3 regions of the Rhodopseudomonas sp. RCAM05734 genome follow, and region 1 is predicted to be linked to each of the others. Evidence: predicted binding sites of a transcription regulator. Region 1 holds the regulator's gene; each other region holds the start of a gene.
The links. The regulator PhoB, encoded in region 1, activates phosphate uptake and scavenging genes when phosphate is short. The targets are predictions, from matches to a motif close to TGTCATNNANCTGTCAT.

Region 2: ACUXVA_RS05305 (DUF2794 domain-containing protein) is a predicted target of PhoB. The motif match lies at 3,168-3,184, and genes of this name have one in related genera.
Region 3: ugpB (sn-glycerol-3-phosphate ABC transporter substrate-binding protein UgpB) is a predicted target of PhoB. The motif match lies at 2,971-2,987, and genes of this name have one in related genera.

What each region holds. Positions count from the first base shown of each region.
Region 1 covers NZ_CP199742.1:951,681-956,428, reverse strand. The annotation lists gene pstA (phosphate ABC transporter permease PstA) at 1-741, shown strand, start outside; gene pstB (phosphate ABC transporter ATP-binding protein PstB) at 738-1,562, shown strand; gene phoU (phosphate signaling complex protein PhoU) at 1,588-2,304, shown strand; gene phoB (phosphate regulon transcriptional regulator PhoB) at 2,317-3,021, shown strand; gene ACUXVA_RS04680 (GcrA family cell cycle regulator) at 3,188-3,697, opposite strand; gene ACUXVA_RS04675 (aspartate aminotransferase family protein) at 4,211-4,748, shown strand, end outside.
Region 2 covers NZ_CP199742.1:1,085,490-1,090,237, reverse strand. The annotation lists gene acnA (aconitate hydratase AcnA) at 1-1,819, shown strand, start outside; gene ACUXVA_RS05310 (DUF1223 domain-containing protein) at 1,966-2,721, shown strand; gene ACUXVA_RS05305 (DUF2794 domain-containing protein) at 3,196-3,555, shown strand; gene ACUXVA_RS05300 (GNAT family N-acetyltransferase) at 3,726-4,250, opposite strand; gene ACUXVA_RS05295 (winged helix-turn-helix transcriptional regulator) at 4,439-4,748, shown strand, end outside.
Region 3 covers NZ_CP199742.1:1,404,787-1,409,534, reverse strand. The annotation lists tRNA gene ACUXVA_RS06870 (tRNA-Ala) at 1-16, shown strand, start outside; gene ACUXVA_RS06865 (GIY-YIG nuclease family protein) at 194-430, shown strand; gene ACUXVA_RS06860 (MarR family winged helix-turn-helix transcriptional regulator) at 434-892, opposite strand; partial or broken gene ACUXVA_RS06855 (organic hydroperoxide resistance protein) at 1,051-1,477, shown strand; gene ACUXVA_RS06850 (CaiB/BaiF CoA transferase family protein) at 1,645-2,853, shown strand; gene ugpB (sn-glycerol-3-phosphate ABC transporter substrate-binding protein UgpB) at 3,044-4,357, shown strand; gene ugpA (sn-glycerol-3-phosphate ABC transporter permease UgpA) at 4,527-4,748, shown strand, end outside.

The sequences.
Region 1 (4,748 bases):
ACGCTGTTCACCAACGGCCTCGCCGGCATCAGCGTGCAGATCTTCACCCAGAACACGCCGCCGCCCGGCTCGACGGAAGGCGGCCTGCTCAACGCCATCGTCGGCTCGATCATCATGACGGTGATCGGCGTCGGCATCGGCGCGCCGCTCGGCCTGCTGGCCGGCACCTATCTCGCCGAATACGGCAAGAACGACCGGCTCACCGACGTGATCCGCTTCATCAACGACATCCTGCTGTCGGCGCCGTCGATCATCATCGGCCTGTTCGTCTATGGCGCGGTGGTGGTGCCGATGGGCGGCTTCTCGGCCTTCGCCGGTGCGCTGGCGCTGGCGGTGATCGTCATCCCCGTGGTGGTGCGCACCACCGAGGACATGCTCGGCCTGGTGCCCAACCCACTGCGCGAGGCGGCCTCGGCGCTCGGCCTGCCGCGCTCGCTGGTGATCCGCCGCATCGCCTATCGTGCGGCCCGCGCCGGCCTCATCACCGGCGTACTGCTGGCGACGGCCCGCGTCGCCGGCGAAACGGCACCGCTGCTGTTCACCGCGCTGAGCAACCAGTTCTTCAGCCTGGATCTCACCAAGACCATGGCCAACCTGCCTGTGACCATCAACAACTTCGTGCAAAGCCCCTACGAATACTGGAAGCAGCTCGCCTGGAGCGGCGCCCTGATCATTACCTTGACCGTACTTGCCCTGAACATTGGTGCACGCATTCTCGGCGCCGAGAGGACAACCAAATGAGTGAGCTTTCGATTTCCACCAGCGTTCCCGGCGTTGCAGTGCCGCCCTCGGCGGTGCAGGGCGACGAGCGGCCCAAGGTCAGCGTGCGCGACCTCAATTTCTATTACGGCGAGCATCACGCGCTGAAGCATATCAACCTCAACCTGATCGCCAACAAGGTCACGGCCTTCATCGGCCCGTCGGGCTGCGGCAAGTCGACCCTGCTGCGCATCTTCAACCGCATGTACGACCTCTACCCCGGCCAGCGCGCCGAGGGCCAGGTCATGCTCGACAGCCAGAACGTGCTCGACCCCAAGCTCGACCTCAATCTGCTGCGCGCCCGGGTCGGCATGGTGTTCCAGAAGCCGACCCCGTTCCCGATGACCATCTACGAGAACATCGCCTTCGGCGTGCGCCTGTACGAGAAGATCTCCAAGTCGGAGATGGACGGCCGGGTCGAGAAGGCGCTGCGCGGCGGCGCGCTGTGGAACGAGGTCAAGGACAAGCTCAACGCCTCCGGGCTCAGCCTGTCCGGCGGCCAGCAGCAGCGCCTGTGCATCGCCCGCACCATCGCGGTGCGGCCGGAAGTGATCCTCTTCGACGAGCCGTGTTCGGCGCTGGATCCGATCTCGACGGCGAAGATCGAGGAGCTGATCGACGAGATGAAGGACGAGTACACCATCGCCATCGTCACGCACAACATGCAGCAGGCCGCGCGCGTCTCCGACTCCACGGCCTTCATGTATCTCGGCGAGCTGATCGAGTTCGGTCCCACGAACAAGATCTTTACGTCGCCGACCGATCGTCGCACCCAGGATTACATCACTGGCCGTTTCGGCTGACGCGCATCGCGCGAGAGGATTGATTATGGCTTTTGAACATACGACGAAGGCATTCGACGGCGACCTGCAGGAACTGACCCGGCTCGTCGCCGAGATGGGCGGACTGGCGGAGCGCCAGATCACCGATTCCGTCGACGCGCTGGTCCGGCGCGACGTCGAACTCGGCTTGCGCGTGGTCGCCGCCGATCAGGAAATCGACCAGATGCAGCGCGACATCGAGGAGCGCGCGGTGCTGACCATTGCCCGGCGCCAGCCGATGGCGGTCGACCTGCGCGAGATCGTCGGTGCGATGCGCGTCGCCACCGACGTCGAGCGCATCGGCGACCTCGCCAAGAACATCGGCAAGCGCGTCAACGCGCTCGACAGCGATTTCCATCCGCTGAAGCTGATCCGCGGCCTCGAGCACATGACCAATCTGGTGCAGTCGCAGGTCAAGGCCGTGCTCGACGCCTATGCCGCGCACGATCTGCCCGCAGCAATGGCGGTGTGGAAGGGCGACGAGGAGATCGACGCGATCTGCACCTCGCTGTTCCGCGAGCTGCTGACCTACATGATGGAAGACCCGCGCAACATCTCGTTCTGCATCCATCTGATGTTCTGCGCCAAAAACATCGAGCGGATCGGCGATCACGCCACCAATATCGCCGAGACCGTGTTCTACATGATCGAGGGCCAGCAGATCCTCGATAAGCGCCCCAAGGGCGACATGACCAACTTCGCCACTGCTCCCGGCAATACGTAAGGTACACCGCATATGAACGCACGCATTCTGGTGGTTGAGGACGAAGAAGCGCTGACCACGCTGCTGCGTTACAACCTCGACGCCGAAGGCTATGACGTCGAGACGGTGGCGCGCGGCGATGACGCCGATACGAGGCTGAAGGAAAGCGTGCCCGACCTGGTGGTGCTGGACTGGATGCTGCCCGGCCTGTCCGGCATCGAGCTGTGCCGAAGGCTGCGGGCGCGGCCCGAGACCAAGGCGTTGCCGATCATCATGCTCACCGCGCGCGGCGAAGAGAGCGAACGCGTTCGCGGTCTCGCCACCGGCGCCGACGACTACATCGTCAAGCCGTTCTCGGTGCCGGAGCTGCTGGCGCGGGTGAAGGGGCTGTTGCGCCGTGCATCGCCCGAGCGCCTTGCCACCGTGCTGGCGTTCGGCGACATCGAACTCGACCGCGACAAGCGCCGCGTCGCGCGTTCCGGCCGACCGATCGATCTCGGTCCGACCGAATACCGGCTGCTCGAATTCTTTCTGGAGCATCCCGGCCGGGTGTTCAGCCGCGAGCAGTTGCTCGACAGCGTCTGGGGGCGCGATATCTACATCGACGAGCGCACCGTGGACGTTCACATCGGCCGCTTGCGCAAGCTGCTCAATCCCGGCGGCGAGCAGGACCCGATCCGCACCGTCCGCGGCGCCGGCTACGCGCTGGATGACCGCTTCGACAAGGCGGCGGAGTAGTTTCTTCGGAGATTTTCGGTGTTCCCCGGACGCGGTGCACTGCGCCGCGTGAGCGGCGTGGTGCGCCGCAGATCCGGGGTCCCGGTTGTTTGCTGGAAAGAAGAAATCGGGATCCCGGATCTGCGGAGCGGCATAAAGGATGCCGCACCGCGTCCGGGAAACCAGACTACCTGATCGGCTTCGGTGCCTGCCGACGGCGGTCGCTTGCCGGCTGGTAGGCGATGCGCGAGTGGTGCGCGCAATAGGGCAGGCTCTGCAGGGCCTTGCCGCCGCAGAAGTAGAATTCCGGATTGCTGGGATCGCCGATCGGCCAGTGGCAGGTCGCCTCGTTGAGCTGCAGCAGGCTCAGCCGCTGCGCCATCGGCACCACATTGTCATAGGTGACCGGATCCGGCTCGACTTCGACTTCGAAGGCGTGGGCCAGCGCGGTGTTGCCGCGGGCCACCGGACGCGTAACCCGCATCATGTGCTGGGCCGGACGCGCCTTGCGCGGACGCGGCGCCGCCGAGGTCGGGCTCTTGGCACGGCCGGACAGGCCGAGGCGGTGGACTTTGCCGATAACCGCGTTGCGCGTCACATTGCCGAGCTCTGCGGCGATCTGGCTGGCCGACAGGCCGCCTTCCCAGAGCTTCTTCAGTTGCTCGACGCGATCGTCGGTCCAGGTTATTACCGTCATCGCACTCTTCCCTTCGTGTCGCGCCGGCCGATGTCAGGCAGCGCAGCGACTCCAGCGTCACAAAAATCCCTGCAGTCCGAATCCCTTAGCGCTCGCCGGGCGCAAAAATTGCGACCGGACGTTTACGCCGAACACTGGACCGTAGTGGAACACAATCGCGCACGATATGTCGTACCCGATAGATCAGAAGCTACAATATGCCGTGACTCTGGCGCAAGAGTCAGGCATCGCGCGTCCACATCCTTGTGCTTGCAAAACAGAGAAATCGGTTTTTTGTGCGATTCTGTCATCAGGGAAACGCACCCGGACTCCAATAGTTGCCTCGATCGTCGGGGCCGTCACCGGAATACTACGGGGTTTCCGCGGTGCGCCGAGGTTGACAGCCACCGCCGTCACCATAGAATAATGCCCACGTGCCGCCTGGAAAGGCGGCACGTTTCGTTTCCGGGGTAGGTTGTCCGATCTCGCACAGGCGCGTTCGCCCAGTCACCCGAAGTTCCGATCGGATTGGTTATGACCAAGAGCGCAAGCACGTCTCATTTGCTGCCGGTATTTGCCAGGGCGGATCTCGCCTTCACCTCGGGCGAGGGCGTCTGGCTGACCGCGATCAACGGCGAGCGCTATCTCGACTTCACCAGCGGCGTCGCGGTGAATTCGCTCGGTCACTGCCATCCGCATCTGGTCGCCGCCCTGCAGGAGCAGGCCACCAAGCTCTGGCACATGTCGAACCTGTTCAAGAGCCCGGACGGCGAGCGTCTCGCCGCGCGTCTGTGCGAAGAGAGCTTTTCCGACTACGTGTTCTTCGCCAATTCCGGCGCCGAGGCGATGGAATGCGCGATCAAGATGGCGCGCCACTATCATTTCTCCAAGGGCCAGCCCGAGCGAACCCGCATCATCACGTTTGAAGGCGCGTTCCACGGCCGTACCCTCGGAACGCTCGCCGCCACCGGCGCTGCAAAATATCTCGAAGGCTACGGCAAGCCGCTCGAGGGTTTCGACCAGATGCCGTTCGGCGACATCGAGGCCGTCAAGAAGGCCGTCGGTCCCAACA
Region 2 (4,748 bases), 130 kb from region 1:
CGACTTCCTCTCGGTCGCGGACAAGGCGACCATCGCCAACATGGCGCCGGAATACGGCGCCACCTGCGGCTTCTTCCCGGTCGACGCCGCGACGCTCGATTATCTCAAAACCTCGGGCCGCAAGGCGGACCGCGTGGCGCTGGTCACCGCCTATGCCAAGGCGCAGGGCCTGTTCCGCACTGCCAAGTCGGCGGATCCGGTATTCACCGAAACGCTGAAGCTGGATCTCGGCGACGTCGTGCCGTCGATGGCCGGCCCGAAGCGTCCGGAAGGCCGCGTCGCGCTGCCGGCGATCGCCGAAGGCTTCGCCGCTGCCATGACCGCGGAATACAAGAAGGCCACTGACCACGACGCGCGCTTCACCGTCGAGGGCAAGAATTTCGACCTCGGCCATGGCGACGTGGCGATCGCCGCGATCACGTCATGCACCAACACCTCGAATCCCTCGGTGCTGATCGGTGCCGGCCTGCTGGCGCGCAAGGCAGTGGCGCTGGGCCTCAAGACCAAGCCGTGGGTGAAGACCTCGCTGGCTCCAGGCAGCCAGGTGGTCGCCGAATATTTGGCGAATTCGGGTCTGCAGAAGGATCTCGACAAGGTCGGCTTCAACCTGATCGGCTTCGGTTGCACCACCTGCATCGGCAATTCCGGTCCGCTGCCGGAGGAGATCTCCAAGTCGATCAACGACAACGGCATCATCGCCGCTGCCGTGCTGTCGGGTAACCGCAACTTCGAAGGCCGCGTCTCGCCGGACGTGCAGGCCAACTACCTGGCTTCGCCGCCGCTGGTGGTTGCCTATGCGCTCGCCGGTTCGGTCACCAAGAACCTCGCGGTCGAGCCAATCGGTACCGGCAAGGATGGCAAGCCGGTCTATCTCAAGGACATCTGGCCGACCACGAAGGAGATCAACGCCTTCATGAAGAAGTACGTCACCGCGGCGATCTTCAAGAAGAAGTATGCCGACGTGTTCAAGGGCGACACCAACTGGCGCAAGATCAAGACCGTGGAGAGCGAGACCTACCGCTGGAACATGGGCTCGACCTATGTGCAGAACCCGCCCTACTTCGAAGGCATGAAGCGCGAGCCGGAAGCCATCGTGGACGTGATCGATGCGCGCATTCTCGCGGTGTTCGGCGACAAGATCACCACCGACCACATCTCTCCCGCCGGCGCCATCAAGCTGACCTCGCCGGCCGGCAAGTATCTGTCGGAGCACCAGGTGCGTCCCGCCGACTTCAACCAGTACGGCACCCGGCGCGGCAACCATCAGGTGATGATGCGCGGCACCTTCGCCAACATCCGCATCAAGAACTTCATGCTGAAGGGCGCCGACGGCAACATTCCGGAAGGCGGCTTCACCAAGCACTGGCCCGACGGCGAGCAGATGTCGATCTACGATGCCGCGATGAAGTATCAGGCCGAGAAGGTGCCATTGGTGGTGTTCGCCGGCGCCGAATACGGCAACGGTTCGTCGCGCGACTGGGCCGCCAAGGGCACCCGTCTGCTCGGCGTGCGCGCCGTGGTCTGCGAGAGCTTCGAACGCATCCATCGCTCGAACCTGGTCGGCATGGGCGTGCTGCCGCTGACCTTCGAGAACGGCACGTCGTGGAAGTCGCTCGATCTGAAGGGCGACGAGAAGGTCACGATCCGCGGCCTGCAGGGCGACCTGAAGCCCCGGCAGATGCTGACCGCCGAGATCGTGTCGGCCGATGGCAACCTGCGCAAGGTGCCGCTGCTGTGCCGCATCGATACGCTCGACGAGCTCGAATACTACCGCAACGGCGGGATCCTGCAGTACGTGCTGCGCCGGCTGGTGGCCTGACACGGGCGATGCGACCCATTGCCTCACTGCGAAGTGAGTGGTGAGTGAACGGAAGGCGGCCTATGAAGGGCCGCCTTCCCGCATTAGGGCTTGGGCGTGCCAGGCGTCGGCGGAGGGTTTGTTCTGGTTTTAACGTGGCAGCAATGATGATGGCCTGTAGCGGCATATCTCGATGGTCGGTTGCGATCAGCGCCTGCGCCATCGTTACTTGGGTGAGTTCCGCGTCCGCCGAACCGCGCGCGGTGGTCGAGCTGTTCACGTCGCAGGGTTGCTCATCCTGCCCTCCCGCGGACAAGGTTGTCGGCGAACTGGCGAAGGATCCGTCGGTCATCGCGCTCAGCATGCCGATCGATTACTGGGACTATCTCGGCTGGAAGGACACGCTGGCGGATTCACGCTTCAGCGCCCGCCAGAAGGCCTATTCCCACATGCGGGGCGATCGCGACGTCTATACGCCGCAGATGATCGTCAATGGCGAGCGCCAGGTGATCGGCAGCGATCGCGCGCGCATCGATAGCGCCATCGAGGAAACCCGCAAAAGCGAGGCCGTGATGTCAGTGCCGGTCGCGATGACGGTCGCAGGCAAAGAGGTCAAGGTATCGGTGGCGGCTGCGGGCAAGAGCGCCGTGCTCTCGCATGGTGAAGTGTGGATCTGTTCGGTGTCGCGCTCGGTGCCGATCACCATCGGACGCGGCGAGAATCGCGGCCGCCAGTTGACCTACAACAACGTGGTGCGCGGCTGGCTGAAGGTCGGCGACTGGACCGGCGCCGCGGCGAACTGGACGGTGCCGCTGGAAAACGTGTCGCGCGATGGCGTCGACGCGGCGGTGGTCTATGTGCAGAACGGCAGTCGCGAAAAGCCCGGCGCCATGCTCGGCGCGGCGTTCACGCTGCTACAGTAGCATTATGCACCGGCTGTCGTCCCCGCGCATCCGGGGACGCAGTAAACGCAGCCGTTGCGGCTCAATCACAGACGACAGCGATTACTGGGTGGCCCGGTCCTTGCGCGCAAGTGCGCGCAGGCCGGGCGATGACAAACCGCGCCCGCGGCGCGTCCGGGCCCCATGTCGCCCCCAAAAAGAAAAAGGACCAACTCGCGTTGGCCCCTGAATAGTCTGTAGTCCTGCGACGGGCCCGATCCCAATGGCCACGGGGGGCTGGGGGCTGAGGAATCCGAGACCGGAAGAACCGGGCCCAACGCAGTAGCTTCTTGTCGCAACCCAGATGGGCGGTCGATGGGCGGAAATCGGGCGGCAATAAGATTCTTCTAACGATCCCGTTACATGGCGTTTCGACGCGAGAAAGCCGGCCGGCGAGCCCCTTGCGGCGGCGCGCCGACGGCGCGATCATGTCAGTCACATGACGGGGAGGCGCCCATGAGTTCGACGTCGGAGGAAATGGATCCCAGCGAGCCGCGGGCCGCGGATCGCCACGCCGCGAACGCGCTGGTCACCTTCAATCGACTCGAACTCAACCGCATTCTCAATCTTTACGGCCGCATGGTCGCCGCCGGCGAATGGCGTGACTACGCCATCGATTTCCTTCGCGACCGCGCGGTGTTCTCGGTATTCCGACGCGCCTCGGAAGTGCCGATCTATCGCATCGAGAAGGACCCGCGGCTGTCGCGCAAGCAGGGCGCCTACAGCGTGATCTCGGCCAGCGGCATGATCCTGCGCCGCGGCCATGAGCTGGATCGAGTGCTGCTGGTGATCGACCGCAAGTTGGCGGTGGTGTGAGGGGCCACAAGCTCTGTTGTCGTCCCCGCGTATGCGGGGACCCAGTAGACACAGGCTTTGCGGCTCTATCACCAACGCCTGCATTGACTGGGCCGCCCGGTCCGGCGCGCAAATGCGCGCAAGCCGGGCGATGACAGCGCGCTTGTGAGGCAGCTTTTCGCTGTCTGCCCCTAAGGCAGCGTCTGCCCGCCCTCGCCAAGCGCTCGCTGCATCATCACGGTGTCGAGCCAGCGGCCGAACTTGAGGCCGACGGCGGGGTGGGTGCCGATCATCTGGAAGCCGGCATTGCGATGCAGGGCGATGGAGCCGGCATTGGCGGAATCGCCGATCACCGCGATGATCTGGCGGAAGCCGCCTGCCTCGCAGTCCGCGATCAGTCGGTGCAGCAGCCGCGTGCCGATGCCGCGCCGCTGCGCCGCCGGGTCGAGATAGACCGAATTCTCCACGGTGAAGCGATAGGCCGGCCGCGGCCGGTAGGGCCCGGCATAGGCGTAGCCGGCGACCTGGCCGTCCTGCAGCGCCGCCAGATAGGGGAAGCCGGCGGCGACGAGCGTGTCGAAGCGCCGGGTCATTTCCGCGAGGTCCGGCGGGATCAGTTCGAAGGTCGCGGTGCCGAACTGCACCGCCTCGTCGTAGATCGCGGTGATGGCGGCAAGGTCGGCGGCGGTGGCGGGGCGTATTTCAAGGTCGGGCATGGCGTCGAGCCTAATGATACCGTTGGCAAAATAAAAGCCCCGCCGACCGGCCTGCGCAGGTCGGGCGCGTTGCGGGCGAGGGCCTCGCTGCGTAGCAGCCACTCGCCAACCGTCGGGTCCTTCATTTATTCTGCCGTCGGCGTCATGCTCAGCGCGGCGTGGCTTTGCCAGATCGGGTGGATTGCGGAATGGTCAAGACAAACAAGAAGCTCGGCTCGTCCGCCGAGAGCAAGGCCGCCGGCGCGGTGCCTGCCGGCGCGGCGCGCGACGTCGAAGGGGCGCTGAAGATTCTTGAGGGCAAGGACAAGACGCGAATCATCTTCCACCTCCTTGCCGAGCCGGTGCTGCAACTCGCCGAGCTCGAGCGGGTGATTCCGGCGGCCTCCCAGAAGCTGCTGATTCAGCAGCTTCGCGAGCTCGAGCGGGACGGGCTGGTGCGGCGGGCAGGCGAAGCCGAGGTACCGGCCGCGGTCGAATATGCCCTGACCGGGGCGGGGC
Region 3 (4,748 bases), 450 kb from region 1:
CCGCCTGGCTCCACCATCCTTCGCTCGCTTCGCGAGCTTCGGCTCGGCAAGCCACGCCAGACTATCGGGCGAAGCGAGCGAAGGATGTCACGCCGGAGCCCGAAGGGCGTAGGCGGACAGGAAATGTTCAGCTAAATTTTAGCGATCGCTCACAGTAAGCTCAGCCAACGTCAAGTCATGGATCCGCAAGGCCATGAAGTACGTCTACATTCTCGAAAGCCTTGGTTCTGAGCACTTCTACATCGGCATTGCCGATGATCTTCGCGCACGGCTGATGAAGCATAATGCAGGTGAAGTGCCTCACACGTCGAAATATCGCCCGTGGCGAATCAAGACCTATGTCGCGTTCAGCGACGAACGACAGGCTTTTGCCTTCGAGCAATATCTGAAGTCCGGATCCGGCCGCGCCTTCGCAAAGAAGCGCCTCTAACGCTCATGCCTCCAGCGCCGCCGTCAGCCTGTCCCGCAACGCCACCAGTTCATCCTTCATCGACACCAGTTCTTCGACTGAACAGGCCGAGGCCGCCAGCACGCCTTGCGGCACGCTCTTGGCCTTGTCGCGCAGCGCGTGGCCTTGCGGCGTCAGTGCGATCAACACCTGGCGCTCGTCGTCGACGCTGCGGGTACGGCGAATCAGTCCGGCGGTCTCGAGCCGCTTCAGCAGCGGCGTCAGCGTGCCCGAATCGAGGAACAGCCGCTGGCCGATGTCCTTGACCGGGACGTCATCGCGCTCCCACAGCACCAGCATCACCAGATATTGCGGATAGGTCAGCTCAAGCCGCTCGAGCAGCGGCTTGTAGAGGCGATTGAAGGCATGCGCGGTGGAATACACCGCGAAGCAGATCTGGTTGTCGAGCTTCAGCGGCGGATACGCCGCGGACTTCCTTGCCATCGCCATCTCCGGTCCCGATGCGTCGCAGCGCCAATCTGGGCCCTCGCCGCCTCACAATCAATTGACCACAATTAAATTGCGGCCCCGCTCTTTTATATTGCGCACAATCTAATTGCGCGAAATATAAAAGGCACTGAATTCGAACAAGGAGAGCTCACATGTCAGTCAACGTCCTCTACAAGACCAGCGCCAAGGCCACCGGCGGCCGCGACGGCCATGCCGCCACCCTGGACGGCGCGCTCGACGTCAAACTCGCCACGCCGAAGGAACTCGGCGGCGCCGGCGGTGCAGGCAACAACCCCGAGCAGTCTGTTCGCGGCCGGCTACGCCGCCTGCTTCATCGGCGCGATGAAGTTCGTCGCGTCGCAGGGCGGGCCGAAGATTCCGGCCGACGTTGCGGTGACCGCGACGGTCGGCATCGGCCCGCGCTCGGCGGGCGGTTTCGGCCTCGACGTCGAACTCGCGGTGTCGTTGCCGGGCCTCGCCAAGGATGAGGCCGCAGCGCTGGTCGAGAAAGCGCATCAGATCTGCCCTTACTCGAATGCCACTCGCGGCAATATCGACGTCCGCTCCACGATCGCCTGATCGGGCACCCAAGCCGGCTCGCCAGTCTCTGGCGGGCCGGCTTTCCGCGTCCATGCCGTCCGCTTCGGGGCAACACCCGAAATCGCATGGCGGCCCTGCGTTTGCGAAGACGCGTTTTGGATGGTTTATGGGTCGAACGACCACAACAAAAGCATCAGAAACGCCTCATGATCCCCAATATTGCTCCCGGCGCCATCGCCGGCCTGCGCGTGATCGACCTGTCGCGCGTCCTAGGTGGCCCCTATTGCACGCAGATTCTGGCCGACCACGGCGCTGACGTCATCAAGGTCGAGCCGCCGGCCGGCGACGAGACCCGCGACTGGGGCCCTCCGTTCCACGACGACGACGCGGCGTACTTCATCGGCGCCAACCGCAACAAGCGCTCGATCGGCCTCGACCTCGCCTCCGAGGCCGGCCGCGTGGTGCTGATGCGCATGCTCGAAGATGCCGATGTCATGATCGAAAACTTCAAGCCCGGCACGCTCGACAAATGGGGCATCGGCAACGATGTGCTGCGCGAAAAATTCCCGAAGCTGGTGCATTGCCGGATTTCCGGCTTCGGCGGCGACGGCCCCCATGGCGGGCATCCCGGCTATGACGCCATCATCCAGTCGATGGTCGGGCTGATGGCCGCGACCGGCTCGCAGGAGAGTGGCCCGACGCGCATCGGCGTCGCGCTGGTCGACATGGCGACCGGGCTCTATGCCTGCGTCGGCATCCTGATGGCGCTGGCAGAGCGGGCGAAATCGGGCCTCGGCCAGTTCGTCGAGGCCACTTTGTACGAGACCGGCCTCGCCATCATGCACCCGCACACCGCGAACTACTTCTACAATGGCGGCAAGCCGCCGGCGCTGACCGGCAACGAGCATCCCAACCTGTATCCCTATTCGGTGTTTGCAGCGCGCGACGGCAATATCTTCGTTGGCGTCGGCAACGACGCCACGTTCCGCAAGCTCTGCAAGGAACTCGGCAAGCCGGAGATGGGCACCGATCCGCGGTTCGCGCGCAACCGCGACCGGGTCGTCAACCGCGACGCGCTGCGCGCCGAGCTCGAGGCGATCCTGAAGGACGAGGACGGCGAGCCGCTGTGCCGGCGCCTGCTCGCGGCCGGCCTTCCCGCCGGCCCGGTGCAGTCGATCGACAAGGCGCTCGCCAACCCGCACACCATCGCGCGCGGCGATATCATCGAAAAGGACTGGTACAAGGGCGTCGCCTCGCCGGTCCGTTTCGATCGCACCAAGGCCAGCCTGCGCCGGGTACCGCCGAAATTCAGCGAGCACGCCACGGAAGTGCTCGGGGAGTTCGGCTATTCCGCCGATGAAATCGGCTATCTTGTCGCCAAAGGGACCGTCAGCGGCCCTGAACGCAAGCGCTAGGTCGCGTTCCCGGGATGCGATGCGGCGCGTCACGCCGCATCGCGCGGGGCTGCGGATACGACCATGTGACGGCTTTCCCTGGCTGACACTTTCGCCGTAGCGTCGCCTCGACTATACGGTCATCTGAACGTCACACAGCGCCTGTACCCGGCGCATTCAACGATGATGACGGCCACCCGGGAGAAATTGAATGATTCGCCGACACTTGAACCTTGCCGCACTGCTGGCCTCCAGCCTGGTGCTGGCGTCACCCGCTTACGCCGTGACCGAGATTCAGTGGTGGCACGCGATGACCGGCGGCAACAACGACATCGTCAACAAGCTCGCTGAGGATTTCAACGCCAGCCAGTCCGATTACAAGGTCATTCCCACGTTCAAGGGCAGCTATCCCGATACCATGAATGCCGGCATCGCCGCATTCCGGGCCGGCACCGCGCCGCACATCATGCAGGTGTTCGAAGTCGGCACCGCGACGATGATGAGCGCCAAGGGCGCCATCAAGCCGGTCTACCAGCCGATGAAGGACGCCGGCGAGCCGTTCGATCCCAACAATTATCTGCCTGCAATCACCGGCTACTACTCGACCTCGAAGGGCGAGATGCTGTCGTTCCCGTTCAACTCGTCCTCGATGGTGATGTGGATCAACCTCGATGCGCTGAAGAAGGCTGACATCGCCGAGATCCCGAAGACCTGGCCCGAGGTGTTCGAGGACGCCAAGAAGCTCAAGGCAGCCGGATACACGACCTGCGGCTTCTCCAATGCCTGGGCCACCTGGGCGCATATCGAACAGTTTTCGGCCTGGCATAACGTGCCGATCGGCACCAAGGCGAACGGCCTCGACGGCTTCGACACCGAGCTGAAGTTCAACACGCCGCTTGAGGTCAAGCACCTGCAGACGCTGATCGACCTGCAGAAGGACAAGACCTACGATTATTCCGGCCGCGCCAATGCCAGCGAGAGCCGTTTCAGCTCCGGCGAATGTCCGATCTTCCTGACCTCGTCGGGCTATTACGCCAGCGTCAAGGGCACCGCCAAGTTCAACTTCACCTCCGCTCCGATGCCCTACTACCCCGACGTCGCCGGCGCACCGCAGAATTCGATCATCGGCGGCGCATCGTTGTGGGTGATGGGCGGCAAGAAGCCCGAGGAATACAAGGGCGTCGCAAAATTCTTCACGTTCCTGAGCGACACCAACCGCCAGGCCAAGCTGCACCAGGAGTCGGGCTATCTGCCGATCACCAAGGCCGCCTATGAGAAGACCAAGGCGGACGGTTTCTATGAGAAGAACCCGATCCTGCAGACGCCGCTGAAGGAACTGACCAACAAGGAGCCGACGGAGAACTCCCGCGGCCTCCGCTTCGGCAACATGGTGCAGATGCGCGACATCTGGGCCGAGGAAATGGAAGCGGCCCTTGCCGGACAGAAGACCGCGCAGGCTGCGCTCGACGCTGCGGTGACCCGCGGCAATGCGATGTTGCGTACGTTCGAGAAGTCCGCGAAGTAATATCTGGCGCTGTCGTCGCCCGGCCAGGCGCAATTGCGCGTATGGACCGGGCGACCCAGTCAACGCAGACGTCCGTTTGTCCGACAGGCGATTGCGTTGACTGGATCACCCGCTTTCGCGGGTGACGACATCATGAGTTTTGATCGTTCTCCGGGACCCGTCGACCTGCATGGAAAAGACAGCCGTTTTCAAGAACAAGCTGCTGCCCTATCTGCTGCTGGTGCCGCAGCCGGCCATTACGTTTGTATTTTTCTATTGGCCGGCACTCCAGGCGGTCTGGCAATCGTTCCTGCGCGAGGACGCCTTCGGCCTGAGTTCGGATTTCATCGGACTGGAGAACTACCAGGCGCTGTTCGCGCAGCCGGAATACTACAAGGCGATGGGCGTGACC